DNA from 2 places in the Lysinibacillus sp. FSL R5-0849 genome. Region 1 is predicted to be linked to the other one. Evidence: predicted binding sites of a transcription regulator. Region 1 holds the regulator's gene; the other holds the start of a gene.
The links. Region 1 encodes LexA, which represses DNA repair genes until DNA is damaged. Its sites were predicted from a motif close to CGAACATATGTTCG; they were not measured.
Positions count from the first base shown of each region.

Region 2: the regulator LexA is predicted to act here: its motif matches at 3,306-3,319, upstream of parE (DNA topoisomerase IV subunit B).

Region 1 is NZ_CP152004.1:1,209,530-1,217,380, forward strand. It holds gene MKY80_RS05655 (DUF2339 domain-containing protein) at 1-1,454, shown strand, start outside; gene MKY80_RS05660 (A24 family peptidase) at 1,715-2,467, shown strand; gene MKY80_RS05665 (gamma-glutamyl-gamma-aminobutyrate hydrolase family protein) at 2,502-3,224, shown strand; gene lexA (transcriptional repressor LexA) at 3,330-3,947, opposite strand; gene MKY80_RS05675 (LysM peptidoglycan-binding domain-containing protein) at 4,066-4,428, shown strand; gene MKY80_RS05680 (recombinase family protein) at 4,425-5,090, shown strand; gene def (peptide deformylase) at 5,110-5,688, opposite strand; gene MKY80_RS05690 (GNAT family protein) at 5,813-6,340, opposite strand; gene MKY80_RS05695 (DUF896 domain-containing protein) at 6,530-6,763, shown strand; gene tkt (transketolase) at 6,889-7,851, shown strand, end outside.
Region 2 is NZ_CP152004.1:2,475,543-2,483,393, forward strand. It holds gene parC (DNA topoisomerase IV subunit A) at 1-1,312, opposite strand, end outside; gene parE (DNA topoisomerase IV subunit B) at 1,309-3,285, opposite strand; gene plsY (glycerol-3-phosphate 1-O-acyltransferase PlsY) at 3,822-4,424, shown strand; gene MKY80_RS12080 (HesB/YadR/YfhF family protein) at 4,444-4,734, shown strand; gene MKY80_RS12085 (spore germination protein) at 4,882-6,426, shown strand; gene MKY80_RS12090 (Ger(x)C family spore germination protein) at 6,454-7,653, shown strand; gene MKY80_RS12095 (hypothetical protein) at 7,658-7,851, shown strand, end outside.

The sequences.
Region 1 (7,851 bases):
ATTTATTAGAATATATGGACTTTAGTACCGTCATTATTTTACTATTTGTTATCGTTTTATTTGCCATGCTGCAATTGGTTGTCCAACAGCACAAGCAAAAGCTTGCTCTTTATATTTCAACCTTTTTCTCAGTGCTAGCAATAGGTGTTGTAGCATTTATGAATCATGACAAGCAAGTTGTCTTTGCTTTTGGTTTACTTGCTATACTAGCAATCTTTTATGTAAGCTGGTGTCGATTATATAATGCACAATCTAAATGGAAACCTCTTCATATTGGTCTCCAATTTTCGTTAGGGTCATTTAGTTTATTGCTGATGAACCTGATCATACGTTCACTCGAATATGGAGAAGCGGTGCTACTTATTTTCATTGGTTTATTAATAGCATTAGCGTTTTATAGTCATCGTCAAAAATGGCAGGAAGTATTTGATAGTGCTATAACACTCGCGTTTATTGCCGTATGTAATACGCTACTTATTATGAATATCCCTGATAAAGTGGATGATTTACTATATCCATTGATCGCTTTTGCAGGTGTAATGATGAGCTTACGATTACGTGCCAGTATGATGAAGGTAGTCACATCATTTTTCCTTGTGATTACATTATTGCTAAACTTCATTTTCCATGAACCGACACCATTTATTAGCTTTGAGCATTTAAGTCTGTTCATGCCAATTATTTATCTAGTAGTCATTTACTTGTATGCTAGACGCCCAAAAGAAACGTTATCACCTTTTGAGAAAGTCATGAAGGATTTATATGCCATAGATATTTTAGCAGTAATAGCCACAGGCTACTTCTTAGCATATATGAGCAAACTAGATTCAGCCTATTTCGCGGCAACAAATGGTATTCAGTATTTGATGTGTATTGCACTAGCTGCTTTGTTTGCAGGATCTCTGCTCGTGTCAGAGAAATTCAAAGGGCGTGCTTTAACACCTGTCCTTGGAGCATTCTTTATAGTATTATCTTTGATGATCAGCACAAAGCCTTCTATGATGGATAGCTTAAATATGATGACCAGATTAGTTTATATAGCAGTAATTATGGCGATTATTGTAGACGTTCTAGTAAAGGGCCGTATTTATCGGCTGTATGAAGAGCGAATGGGGAAATATGTAGACACTATTGTTAGCTCAGGTGTCGTACTCACAATGATCTCAATATGGGGGCTTGTTCATCAATTTACGTATAGTCATCTACTTGATTGGAAGCTAAGTATAGCTCTTACAACGATTACATTATTCCTCACAGCGAGCATTTCGCTATGGCTTAGTTCCACACAACATTTAAAAACGCTTCGTACTACAGGTTTTGTTATTTTAGTCATTGCGTTTATCAAGCTTATTTTCTTTGACTTATCAGCCCTTGATTTATTAATTAGAGCTGTTCTATTTATAACAATTGGTGGCATTGGCATGCTGTTGTCTGGTAGGTTGCTGAGGAAATAAATTGAAGAGATTCCAATAATTTTTGGAATCTCTTTTATATTGTGCTAAACTGATACTACTCTTACTCTACTCCCTCTTTCTTCGTACCTTATGACTTCAAACCTTTTATGAAATATTCTTCAAATACATCACTCATTTTCAATGTCCATTGTTTTGAATAACATTCGATACGTGGATTGCTGAGCAAGACTACAATAATTATATGAATAGGCGCATCATACTTATTGTATGGGCGCCTATTGGTTTAGGAGGACATAAATTTGGAAATGGCTTATACAATTATCATTTTTTTAGTTGGTCTAGTCTTTGGCTCTTTTTATAATGTAGTTGGCTTACGTGTGCCGCGGAAGGAGTCTCTTGTATATCCTTCCTCCCATTGTACGAGCTGTCAGAGACAATTGACGGCTCTTGATTTAGTGCCAGTATTGTCTTATCTGTTTTTAAGAGGAACATGTAGAGGCTGTGGCTTTAAAATTTCTTGGCTATATCCAGTGATAGAATTGTTAACTGGGGGATTATTCGCCTTTGCTTATTTGGAGCTAAACTGGAGTTTAGAATTTATAGTAGCTTTATCGTTCATCTCATTGTTAGTCATTATAGTTGTTTCAGATTTTATCTATCTGTTAATTCCAGATAAGATTCTTTTATTCTTTTTGCCTTTTTTGGTCATAGGACGTGTACTGTCACCCTTAACACCTTGGTGGGACAGCCTAGTGGGTGCACTCGTTGGTTTTGGCATATTATACAGTATTGCGGTCTTATCGAAAGGTGGAATGGGAGGGGGCGATATTAAATTCTTCTTTTTAATTGGTCTCGTTCTCGGTACTATTCATACGTTGTTGACTTTATTTATTGCCGCTATCATAGGTATGATAATCGGAATAGTTGTCTTATTAAAGCATAAACAAGGAAGACAAACACATATTCCCTTTGGTCCATCTATTGCATTAGCCGCTACTATTGTTTATTTCTACGGAGATTCGTTCATCAATTGGTATTTAGGTTATTGGTAAGTGTTTAATCTTCAATGTTGTGGAGGGGAATCAAGTGAAGCCGATTATTGGAATTACAGCTTTTGTAGAAGATGATTTATCAGCTCATTTAAATGCTGCTTACAGCAAAAGTATTATTAAGGCGGGTGGTATCCCCCTTATTATTCCGTTAGGTGTGGAGGAAGATGCTGCTCAAATTTTAGCCCTTACGGATGGCTTAATGCTATCGGGAGGCTATGATGTACATCCTTTTCTATTTGGAGCGGAGCCTTCACCAAAGCTAGGTAAAATTCATCCAGCTAGAGATGCCGTGGAATTAGCATTAATTGAGGCTGCATTTGTACGTAAAATGCCTATTTTTGGCATTTGTCGGGGTATCCAAATATTAAATGTTGCATTAGGTGGGACGTTATATCAGGACATTGATAGTGACCATTATAGTACGAAGCTAATCAAACATATGCAACAAGCTGGTAGGTCAGTAGCAACGCATTATGTACAAATTATTGCGGAGAATTTATTAGCGACTATTCTGGAACAAGAGAAAATTGCCGTCAATTCTTTTCATCATCAGTCAGTGAATGTACTAGCGGAGAATTTAAAAGTTGCAGCGAAATCAAGTGATGGCATTATTGAAGCAGTGGTGCATGAAGAATTACCATTCTGTTTGGCTGTCCAATGGCACCCAGAGGAATTAGCTGTAGCGGGAGATCAGCATGCACAAAAGTTATTTGCAGCATTTGTTGAAGCGAGCTTGAAATTTAAAAAAGAAGCATAGAGAGGTCATTGTAAAAAGAATCCAATAGTTAATGGATTCTTTTTTTTGCGTAAAAAAGAGGATATATGCTCAGTGAAGGAACACAATCCTCAAACCCTCATTTAATTAATGTACACGGCGGTAAAGACCAACAACTTGTCCCAAAATTGATACTTGATCGACGATAATCGGTTCCATTGATGAATTTTCAGGCTGTAAACGGAAATGGTTTTTTTCCTTAAAGAAGCGTTTTACAGTAGCTTCATCCTCAGCTGTCATGGCTACAACAATGTCTCCGTTAATGGCCGTTGACTTTTGCTTTACGATCACTAAGTCACCATCTAAAATTCCTGCTTCAATCATCGATTCACCCATAATTTCTAACATGAATAACTGATCCTCACTCGTGCCATATGTATCTGGCAGTGGGAAATACTCTTCAATATTTTCGATAGCTGTAATAGGAGAACCTGCTGTAACCTTCCCTACAAGTGGTACATGGATGACATGTTGCTTTTGGATGGATTCCTCAGGCTCAAGAATTTCAATAGCACGTGGCTTAGTTGGATCTCGACGAATAAAACCCTTTTGTTCTAATCGAGCCAAATGACCATGAACAGTTGAACTTGAAGCAAGTCCAACAGCTTCCCCGATTTCACGGACTGATGGCGGATACCCTTTAGCTCGTACCTCGTCTTTAATGAACGCTAAAATGTCCTCTTGTCTTTTCGATACTTTTTTCATGATTGCTCACCTCTTTTTTCTAATATCAATCTTCTTATTTGATAGTATAACAGAATGCGAACACGTATGCAAACATAGGTTCGAAAAGTGTTTGACAAAAACGTTTGTTCGCTTTATTATGAGAACATACATTCCGAACAAACATTCTAGAAATGAGGTTTTAATGATGACATGGCTAAAGAAAAATACACATATCACTATATTATTAGGTGCTTGTTTACTCTTCGCAAGTTACCTTTACATCACTGATCCGGGGGATGTTAATTACGCTGAAATTCAAATCGAACATGGGGATAGCTTGTGGTCGTTAGCAGAACAATACCGTGGTAAAATGAGTAAAGAAGATTGGATTAAGCTTGTCAAATCAGAAAATGAGTTAGCAGACATTAAAATCGTGGCAGGTAAATCTCTAGTCATTCCAGTTTTGAGTGATCAAGCCAGTCCCATCAAAACTATTGAAATTGCGAGAAACGAACAATGAAAAATAATCAAATGACGGCTGTTGTCTATTGCCGAGTAAGTACTGAAAAAGAAACGCAAAGCTCCTCATTAGAGCGCCAACAAGAAGAATTAGTGCACTATGCTAAAGAACAAGGCTATGAAGTAAAGGGTGTTTTTAAAGATAAGCATAGCGGTTATGATGTTGAACGCGAAGGCTTACTTGAAATGCTTGATTTTATAAAAGAGAAGGAAATAAAAGCTCTTTTTGTACAAGATGAAACTCGTTTAGGTCGTGGAAATGCAAGAATGGCAGTATTGCATTTATTACAAAAATCAGCAACAGATGTTTATTCGATGCGTGATGCAGGACCAGTCCAATTAAACGAAATGGATACGATGCTACTAGAGATTTTAGCAATTGTAGAGGAATATCAACGTAGAATACATAATGCAAAAATCCGCAGAGGTATGCGACGTGCTGTTGAAAATGGCTATCGCCCTGAAAATAACCTATCCAATCGTGGCAATCCACATGGTCAGGAACGGAAAGAACTCCCTGTTGATGAAATTGTGAAGCTACGGAATCGTGGTTTTACCTTTGAGGAAATTTCCATTACGCTTAGAGGACTAGGCTTTGAGGTAAGTAAGGCAACCGTACATCGCCGATTCCAAGAGCATCAAGAAAGATTAGCAGGCAAATAATATAGCCCGCTAATTTTTTTTAATATAAGCTTTCAATAATAACATTTTTGGGTAGCTGAAAAGGGTTATCTTTATTAATTCGATCATAAAACATAATGCCGTTTAAATGATCGATTTCATGTTGTACAACGATAGATTCATAGCCTTTTAAAGACATAATAAATTCCTGTCCATCAATATTATAGGCTTTTACTTTAATTCGTTCATATCTTGGTACAAAACCGTGAACAGGTCGATTAACAGACAGACACCCTTCACCCTCAGGCAAATAGATCATATTGAAAGAATGGCTCATTACTTTTGGGTTAATGAACATCATTTCATGTTTTTGGTCGTGATTCTCAAAAAGTACAGCAAACATTCTCTTATCTACGCCAATTTGATTGGCAGAGAGGCCACTACCAGGACGGAGTTTATACTTTTTTATTAAAATCGGGTCTTGGCTGTTTTTTAAATATTGAAGCATAGAAAATAATATATGTCGGTCCTCTAAGGGAACTGGTATGGCAACGTCTTGCGTTTGTTTTCGTAATAGGTCTGAGTGTTCTTTTACAAAATCTTTCATAGTAATCATGTAATCAGGATGAAATTTTGCCATCGAAACATACCTCCTCAATAGGACTTCTTCAGAAGTTCATCAAGCTAAATTGTATGGTCGGATCATAGATGCAGTGCCCAACAACGTTTATAGGCGCGCATTTTCACAAGCGTTTAACGTTCTTCTAATCTTCTAATAAAATATTCCAATCTTCATGTAAAACTGCGTAATAGTATTCGTCCCACCATTCATTCCCATATGGTATACACTTTTTAAAATATCCTTCACGCCTCATTCCGATCTTTTCCATAACTTTATAGGAAGCGATATTTTCGGGCTGACACGTTGCAATAATTCTATGAAGTTTCTTTTCATTAAATCCATAGTCTAATACAGCACGAGCAGCTTCAGAAGCAAAGCCTTGATTTTGATAAGCTGGATTTAGTACCCAACCGATTTCATAAGTATGATCGCCGAAACAAGGATGGAAAACGATATGACCAATCACTTGCTCGCAATTATTTGAAACAATAGCAAAATGTTTTGCTTTGTCGTTACTATTTTCTGCAATAAATTTCTTTGCCTGTTCTTCATTGAAAACACCTTCAGGCATATAGTGCATCACTTTTTCATCTGAAGTATAGCTATAAACAGCTTCCCAGTCCTGCTCTTGAAATGTTCGAATGAGTAATCGCTTAGTTGTCACGTTCACATGTATATCCTCCAATAGATAGTTAAATTTTTCCTTCCATATAATATTTATACACTTCAAACATCTGGAAGTCATGTGTTTTTTATTTCAACAGCTTGAATAGGGGTTGGTATAACTGCATTTAATGGGAAACCGTGCTATACTTTGCATACTGAGTTCAATAAGGTAGGTACTGAAAGGTGTGTAACGATGTTATCAAAAGAAAAAATTAACCGTATAAATGAACTTTCTGCTAAAGCGAAAAGCGGTCAACTAACGGATGAAGAGGCAAAGGAGCGAACAGCGCTTCGTAAGGAATACTTAGATACATTTAGAGCAACAATGCGTGATACGATTGAAAACGTAAAAGTGGTTGATGCAGAAGGAAATGATGTCACGCCTGAGAAGGTAAGACAAGCGAAAAAAAATAAATTTCTAAATTAATGTGACACAATTCAATAAAGTATGTATGAAAATACAAATAGTATTACAAAAGCATTGTTTTCTAAAGCAATGTTGACTAAACTGTAGAAGAACAATTATAGGACGAGAAAGGATGTCACAATATAATGACTCAACATGCGGATTTATTAGCAATTAATGCTATCCGAACTTTGTCAATCGATGCTATTGAAAAAGCAAATTCTGGTCACCCAGGTTTACCAATGGGGGCAGCGCCAATGGCTTATACGCTTTGGACAAAACAATTACGCCATAATCCAGCGAACCCAAAATGGTATAATCGCGATCGTTTTGTATTATCAGCTGGTCATGGTTCCATGCTTCTATACAGCCTACTTCATCTAGGCGGCTATGGTTTACCAATGGAGGAAATTCAGAGCTTCCGCCAATGGGATTCATTAACACCAGGACATCCTGAATATGGTCATACAGTAGGTGTGGAAGCGACAACTGGTCCTCTAGGACAAGGTATTGCCATGACTGTAGGTATGGCAATGGCTGAGCGTCATTTAGCAGCTACTTACAATAAACCAGGTCATGACATCGTTGACCACTATACATTTGCATTATGTGGTGATGGTGACTTAATGGAAGGCGTTGCAGCAGAGGCTATTTCATTAGCTGGTCACTTAAAACTTGAAAAATTAATCGTGCTTTACGATTCTAATGATATTTCTTTAGATGGTGACTTAGAAAAGTCATTCTCAGAAAACGTACAAAAACGTTTTGAATCTTATGGTTGGAATTATTTAAAAGTTGCAGATGGCACAGATGTTGATGCGATTAATGCAACTATTGAAGAAGCTAAAAAATCAACTGGCAAACCAACATTGATTGAAGTGAAAACAGTGATTGGTTTCGGTTCTCCAAATAAATCGGGTAAAGCAGATTCTCATGGTGCTCCACTTGGTACAGATGAAGTGGTATTAACAAAAGCTGCTTATGAGTGGGCACACGAGCCTTTCCAAATCCCTGCTGAAGTATATGATACGTTTAATGCTGCAGCTGAAGTGCAAGGAGCACAGTCTGAAGAAGCTTGGAATGCGAAATTTACTGCTTATAAACAAGAA
Region 2 (7,851 bases), 1.3 Mb from region 1:
GCTCTGTAATATCGGTATTCGTTAAACGATATAATTGCAGGCTCACAATCGCCTCTGCTTGTACCTCGGTAAAATCGAACTTTGCTTGTAAATTGAGCTTGGCATCCTTCTTATCATTTGAAGAACGAATTGTCGCAATGACTTCATCTAAAATAGACAATGCTTTAATTAAGCCATCTACGATATGGGAACGATCCTTTGCCTTTTGTAAATCATATATAGAACGATTTGTGACCACTTCTTTTTGGTGAGTAATATAGGCGTCCAATAATAATGGCAATGTCATCATCGTTGGGCGACGATTATGAATCGCAATCATATTAAAATTGTAAGCTACTTGTAAATCTGTTGTTTTAAATAAGTACTGTAAAATCCCTTGTCCAGGAACATCCTTTTTCAGCTCGATTACGACACGTAACCCTGTACGGTCAGATTCATCACGAATTTCAGCAATCCCTTCAAGGCGTTTATCTACACGCTGCTCATCAATTTTTTTTACAAGATTCGCTTTATTCACGTCGTATGGTAATTCGGTAACAACGATTTGCTCTTTGCCACCCTTAATAGGTTCCACCACAGCCTGCGCACGGACAATAATTTTACCACGCCCTGTTTCATATGCCTTTTTAATGCCGTCCACACCTTGAATAATACCGCCTGTTGGGAAATCTGGACCTTTGAGTACCGTCATCAATTCATCCACTGTTGCAGTAGGCTTGTCTAAGCGCATCAATACAGCATCTAGCACTTCATCTAGTGCATGAGGTGGAATATCAGTTGCATAACCCGCAGATATCCCTGTAGAGCCGTTTACTAGTAAATTAGGGAAACGTGCTGGTAAAACAGTTGGCTCCATATCCTGATCATCGAAGTTTGGTACGAATTCAACCGTTTTCTTCCCGATATCTCGTAACATTTCACCCGCAATCGCAGATAGTCTTGCCTCAGTATAACGCATGGCAGCTGGCGGATCTCCATCAACTGAACCGTTATTCCCATGCATTTCAATGAGCATATGACGAGCTTTCCAATCCTGACTCATACGTACCATTGCCTCATAGACAGAGCTATCTCCGTGTGGATGGTAATTACCGATTACATTACCGACTGTTTTAGCCGATTTACGGAAAGGTTTTTCGTGTGTATTACCTTCTGTAAACATCGCATATAAAATTCGACGCTGTACAGGTTTAAGACCGTCACGTGCATCTGGCAACGCGCGGTCTTGAATAATATATTTACTATAGCGACCAAAACGGTCACCCATTACTTCTTCTAAAGGTAAATCTTGAAACTTTTCTGTGCTACTCATGCTTGGCCCTCCTCTTGTTGGATGAATTCATTTTCTAAAATGTTAGCATCATCCTCCATACCGAAGTCTACATTGGCTTCGATCCATTTACGACGTGGCTCTACCTTATCGCCCATTAACGTCGTGACACGTCTCTCTGCACGTGCACCATCCTCGATTGTGACACGAATTAATGTACGTGTGTCAGGGTTCATTGTTGTATCCCATAGCTGGTCTGCATTCATCTCACCAAGACCTTTATAGCGCTGTAATATGTAACCCTTTCCAACTTGTTTGATGGCCTTTTGTAAATCATTTTCTGTCCAAGCATATTCAATCACTTCTTTTTTGCCAGTCCCTTTAGAAACTTTATAAAGTGGCGGTAATGCAATAAAGACTTTACCAGCCTCGATGAGCGGACGCATATAACGGTAGAAGAACGTTAATAGCAATACTTGAATATGAGCGCCATCTGTATCAGCATCGGTCATAATGACTACTTTATTGTAGGCTGAATCCTCAACAGCAAAATCTGTTCCAACACCTGCACCAATCGCATGAATAATCGTTGAAATTTCTTCGTTTTTCATAATATCCTGAAGCTTGGCTTTTTCCGTGTTAATAACTTTCCCGCGCAGTGGTAATATTGCCTGGAATGTACGATCGCGACCTTGTTTTGCAGAACCACCCGCTGAATCACCTTCGACTAAATATAATTCATTTCTCGCCGCATTACGTGACTGTGCAGGCGTTAATTTCCCTGACAGAATCGTACTACCCTTTTTGTTTTTCTTACCATTTCGCGCATCCTCACGAGCTTTACGAGCCGCTTCACGTACTTGCTGCGCACGAATCGCTTTACGCACAAGAGATGCCGACAATTCAGCATTTTCCTCTAGCACATACAAAATTTGCTCAGACACCACACTATCTACTGCTGAACGGGCCTCACTTGTACCAAGCTTGCCCTTTGTTTGTCCTTCAAATTGTAATAAGTGCTCAGGAATACGGACAGATACGATAGCTGCTAAGCCCTCTCGAATATCCGTTCCTTCCAAGTTTTTATCCTTATCCTTTAATAAACCAATTTTTCTTGCGTATTCATTAAAAACACGCGTCAGAGCTGCTTTTGCACCTGTTTCATGGGTACCGCCATCTCGTGTCCGTACATTATTAACAAACGACAAAATCGTTTCAGAATAACCATCGTTATATTGGAAGGCGAACTCTACTTCAATATCATCTTGAATACCTTCCACATATTTCACAGGATGAAGAACATCTTTCTCTTCATTCAAATAAGCAACGAAAGCTTCAATGCCGTTCTCATAAAAGAACATATCATTTTTACCTTCCTCGCGCTCATCAATTAATTCAATTTTTAAGCCCTTTAATAAAAAAGCTGACTCCCTTAAACGTTCTGCTAACGTATCATAATTATATTTTGTAACAGAGAAAATCGTTTCATCAGGTAGGAAATGAACAAGCGTACCTGTCTGCTTCGTTTGACCAATTTCTTCAAGTGTTGTCACTGGATGTCCACCATGCTCGAAGCGCTGGCGATATTTTTTACCATCACGATGGATGGTTACTTCTAAAAATGTGGATAGCGCATTCACGACAGAAGAACCTACACCGTGCAAGCCGCCGCTCGTTTTATAACCGCCTTGTCCAAACTTACCACCTGCATGAAGGACAGTAAAAATAATTTCAGGAGTAGGTTTACCCATCTTATGCATACCAGTTGGCATTCCACGGCCAAAGTCGCGTACGCTAATACTCTGGTCTTTGTGAATCTTGACAATAATATGAGATCCAAAGCCAGCCAATGCTTCATCCACCGCATTATCAACGATTTCATACACAAGGTGATGAAGTCCACGGCCATCTGTGGAACCGATATACATGCCTGGTCGTTTGCGCACCGCTTCTAATCCTTCTAATACTTGTATAGCGTCATCATTATAGACGCTAGGTGACTGTTTATTCGTCAAAAAAATTCCCCTCCAAAAAACAAACACTTGTTCTATTTATGTTCTCATCCTAATAATAATAGCATTTCCTGTCAATAGTTAGCGACAGGTCCCATTAAATTTTTAAAAATTGCTCACAGTTTTAATATACACTTTAAATAGTAAACATCTTCAACAGTTGCTTAAAATTGGAATTTAAGCAAGACAGACTACCACTAGTATCCGTAAACACCTGACGCATCGTAGCTTATTTAGTTGCAATATAGTTGATGCGTCAATGTCATGTAAATGAATAAAGTTAGACTTCTATTCTACCAAAGGAATGAACGAATGACAAAATTGCCTTTTTGCCTATATTTTGATAAAGAATTTTTTCGTTCTTTCATCAATCATGCCTAAAAGCCTATCTCTAACTTACTTTAGTTTCTTTTGTATTGAATTCAAGACTCCTTACGAAATCTCCTTCATAACATTGTAGATTAGCAAGAAAAAGTGTAAAATACTTGTTACAAACTATTAGTACCAAGTGATGGACTATGAATGAAAGGAGTCCAACTATGATCAATGGACTTATTATTTTATGTGCTTATCTAATCGGCTCTATACCTTCAGGGCTATGGATAGGTAAAATTTTTTATAATACCGATATCCGAGAACATGGAAGCGGTAATCTTGGAGCAACCAATACGTTCCGAACATTAGGAAAAAAAGCTGGTATTGTTGTGACTGTGATGGATGTTCTAAAAGGGACTGCCGCTGTCTTACTAGCTGCACTTCCAATATTCTCAGACAGTTCTATCCATTCCTTAATCCTAGGTCTTGTTGCAGTGATTGGTCATATGTTTCCAATCTTCGCCAATTTCCGTGGTGGAAAAGCCGTTGCCACATCAGCAGGTGTTTTATTAGGCTATTCATGGCCATTGTTTGTCTTGCTCCTAATTGCCTTTCTTGTGACATTGAAAATCACAAAAATCGTCAGCTTAACATCTATGATAGCCGCTTTAGTAGCACTTATCTATTCAATCGTTTATTATTTTGTTACAGGTGACTTTGCATTAAGCATCTTGGTAGCCTTTTTATTTACCTTTATTATTTATCGTCATCGTGCCAATATTGTACGTATTAAAAATGGCACCGAGCCAAAGGTAAAATGGCTGTAAGAAGAGAGGAGCATTCGCTATGAAAATTGCACTGACAGATGAAGCCCTACAATGGTTCAAACAAGAGATGGAAGTAGAACCTGGCGATACTATTCGCTTTTATGCACGCTATGGTGGCTCAAGTCCTTTTCACGAAGGCTTTTCACTAGGCATGACGCGAGAAGAGCCCATCGGCATTGGAGCAGAAGCAGTCATTGATGGCGTAACCTATTACATCGATGAAAAAGATTTATGGTTCTTTAACGATCACAATCTACATGTGGACGTGGATGCTAGTTTAGATGAATTACAATACGAGTATCGTACATAAAGCAGTATTTTCCTTTCAGTCTCTGAAAGGAAATACTGTTTTTTTATTTGAAAAATAGTAGCTAGAATTTCATTCCTTTTTTCGTTTATCTCCGCACAAAGTTGTCCATTCTATATATAGTGAACATCCATTTGAGGAGGAAAACCCATGTCCATATCAAACAAGATCGATCCCTCCCCATCCCTTACAACGGACGATTTATTAAATACTTCCCTTGCCAAAAATATAAAAGTCATTCAAAACACTCTCGGTCATAGCAATGACATCATTATACGAGAAATTACCATTGGTGAAGCTGAACCCCATCGACTGGCCATTATTTCCATTGATGGCTTATCCGATAAAACGATGATTTCGGATTCAGTGATTGATAAATTAATGGCGAATATTGAGGAAGAACAAGAAATTGAAATTACTACCATTAATCAATATGTGCGAAGTTCCTATTTAACTGTTGGTGATGTGATGAATATCGAAAATTTCACATCATTGTATTATGCCATCCTTAATGGTGAAACCGTCATTTTATTAGACGGCTTTGCTGAAGGCATTGTAACAAGTACGAAAAGTGCAAAGGATAGAGCTGTCACAGAGCCCTCAACCGAATCCGTTATTAGAGGACCTCGAGAGTCCTTTACTGAAACTTTGCGTACGAATACCGCGCTCATTCGACGAAAAATAAAAAGTCCAAATCTTTGGATTAAGTCTCGAGTCATCGGTGAAGTGACACAAACAGATGTCGCCGTGATGTATATACATGGTATCGCCAGTGACAAAATTGTTGCGGAGGTGTTAGCGCGGTTAGATCGCATTAATATCGATGGCATTTTAGAAAGTGGCTATATTGAGGATTTTATTCAAGATTCTAAAAATACCATGTTTCCAACCATTTACAACTCAGAACGGCCAGATGTTATTGCTGGTGAATTATTAGATGGGAAAGTGGCGATTCTAGTAGATGGTACCCCCTTTGTATTAGTGGTGCCTGCATTATTTACTTCCTTTTTGCAATCAGCAGAAGACTACTATCAACATTGGATGATTAGTTCCCTCATTCGTATTTTACGTTTCTTTGGTATTAGTTTGGCATTGGTAGCACCATCTCTCTATGTTGCGATTACGACGTTTCATCAAGAAATGCTACCGACGGCCATGCTAATTAGTATCGCCTCACAACGAGAAGGCGTGCCCTTCCCTGCCGTAGTGGAAGCACTTATTATGGAGCTTGCCTTTGAGATACTACGAGAGGCAGGGCTTCGAATGCCGCGAACAATCGGTCCAGCTGTGTCCATCGTAGGTACGCTGGTAATTGGCCAGGCAGCGGTAGATGCCGGTGTTGTCTCGGCTGTAATGGTTATAATAGTGGCATTAACGGCCATTTGTAGTTTTTTATTCCCTGCTTATGGTTTGTCCAATACGATTCGTGTACTGCGCTTTCCATTAATGATCTTAGCTGCTATGTTTGGTCTTTTTGGAGTTATGTTTGGCATTATTATCATTATTCTTCATTTATGCAGCATTCGTTCATTTGGTGTACCGTATTTAAGCCCGTTTGCTCCTTTAATTTTACAGGATCAAAAAGATGCATTTTTATTGCTTCCTCGTAGACGTTTATTAACACGTCCACGTTTAGTCAATCAGAAAAACGTTGTTAGAGGGCATAAATATGTCCCAAGAACAGGTCGGAAATAAAACTACTGAACAAATGAGGAATAAAATATGGCAAAAGTAAAAGTAATCTGCTTACTATGCATCCTCACTTTACTGTTAAGTGGTTGCTGGAGTAAGCGTGAATTAAATGAATTAGCCATTGTTGTAGCGCTTGGTATAGACAAAGTAGATGATGAGTATGAGATTACCGTTCAAATAGTTGATCCTAGTGAGGTTTCCATGCGACAAGCTTCCACTCAGCGCTCCCCTGTTGTCAGCTATCATTCTAGAGGGGAAACAATTTTTGAGGCCATCCGCAAAATGACTACCATTGCTGCACGGAAGCCATATTTTGCCCATCTACAGGTAGTCGTTTTAGGTGAAGATCTCGCTAAAGATGGAATCAGTGATTCATTAGATTTAATTGCACGAGACCATGAGTTTAGAAAGGATTTCGATGTCATCATGTCTTATGAGGCTACAGCTAAGGAAGTGTTAAATGTTCTCACACCTATCGAAAAAGTTCCTGCTAATAAAATCTTAAACTCCCTCAAAGTTTCTGAAAAAGTTTGGGGCTCTACTATTGCTATTAATATAGACGAATTGGTCACAAGGCTCAGTGAAAAGGACAATGGGGCTTTGATTTCTGCGATTGAAGTTCATGGGGATAAACGGTTAGGGGCCGATCAAACAAACGTCCAACGTGTTAAAACACCTGTGTTGTTAAAATATGCAGGATTGGCCATCTTTAAAGGAGATCAATACATTGGTTTACTTTCAGAGGGAGAAAGTAAAAGTATTAGTTTTCTCAGTGACAAAATACAAAGTACGATTGAAATCGTCACCTGTCCAAAGCAAGGTACACTCTCAACTGAGATTACGAAATCCTCCACAAAAGTAAAGGGATCATTTAAGAATGGGAAACCGCAAATTGATGTCCAAATAAATGTGGAACAAAATGTAGGAGAGGTCGAATGTGATATCAATCTAACGAAAAATAAAACGGTGGATTATATCAATAAAAAAACAGCACAGGGCATCGATGAACGTATTGAAAAAACATTAGAAAAAATTCAACAGCAATACCAAGTGGATGTTTTAGGCTATGGTGATGCCCTACATCGTGCAGATGCTAAACAATGGAAAAAAATCAAAAACGATTGGCCAAATATCTTTCCTGATCTACCAATCCATGTTCATGTAAAAGTGACAACACAAGGTTTAGGCACAATGCAAAACTCATTATTAAAAAAGCCAAAGGAGGGATAGTGGATTGGTACTAGCAATAGCCATCTTAATCATTTCAATCATTATTGCGATACTATATATCCCGAAACTCAAAAAGCAACAAGAGACCAAAACCATTCTTGTTTTTTCAATCCTATTACTAATTGGAACAGCGCTTAATATGGGCATTGCTCTCAAAATAAATATCCCGAGTCCTCTAGATTTTATAACCTTTATTTT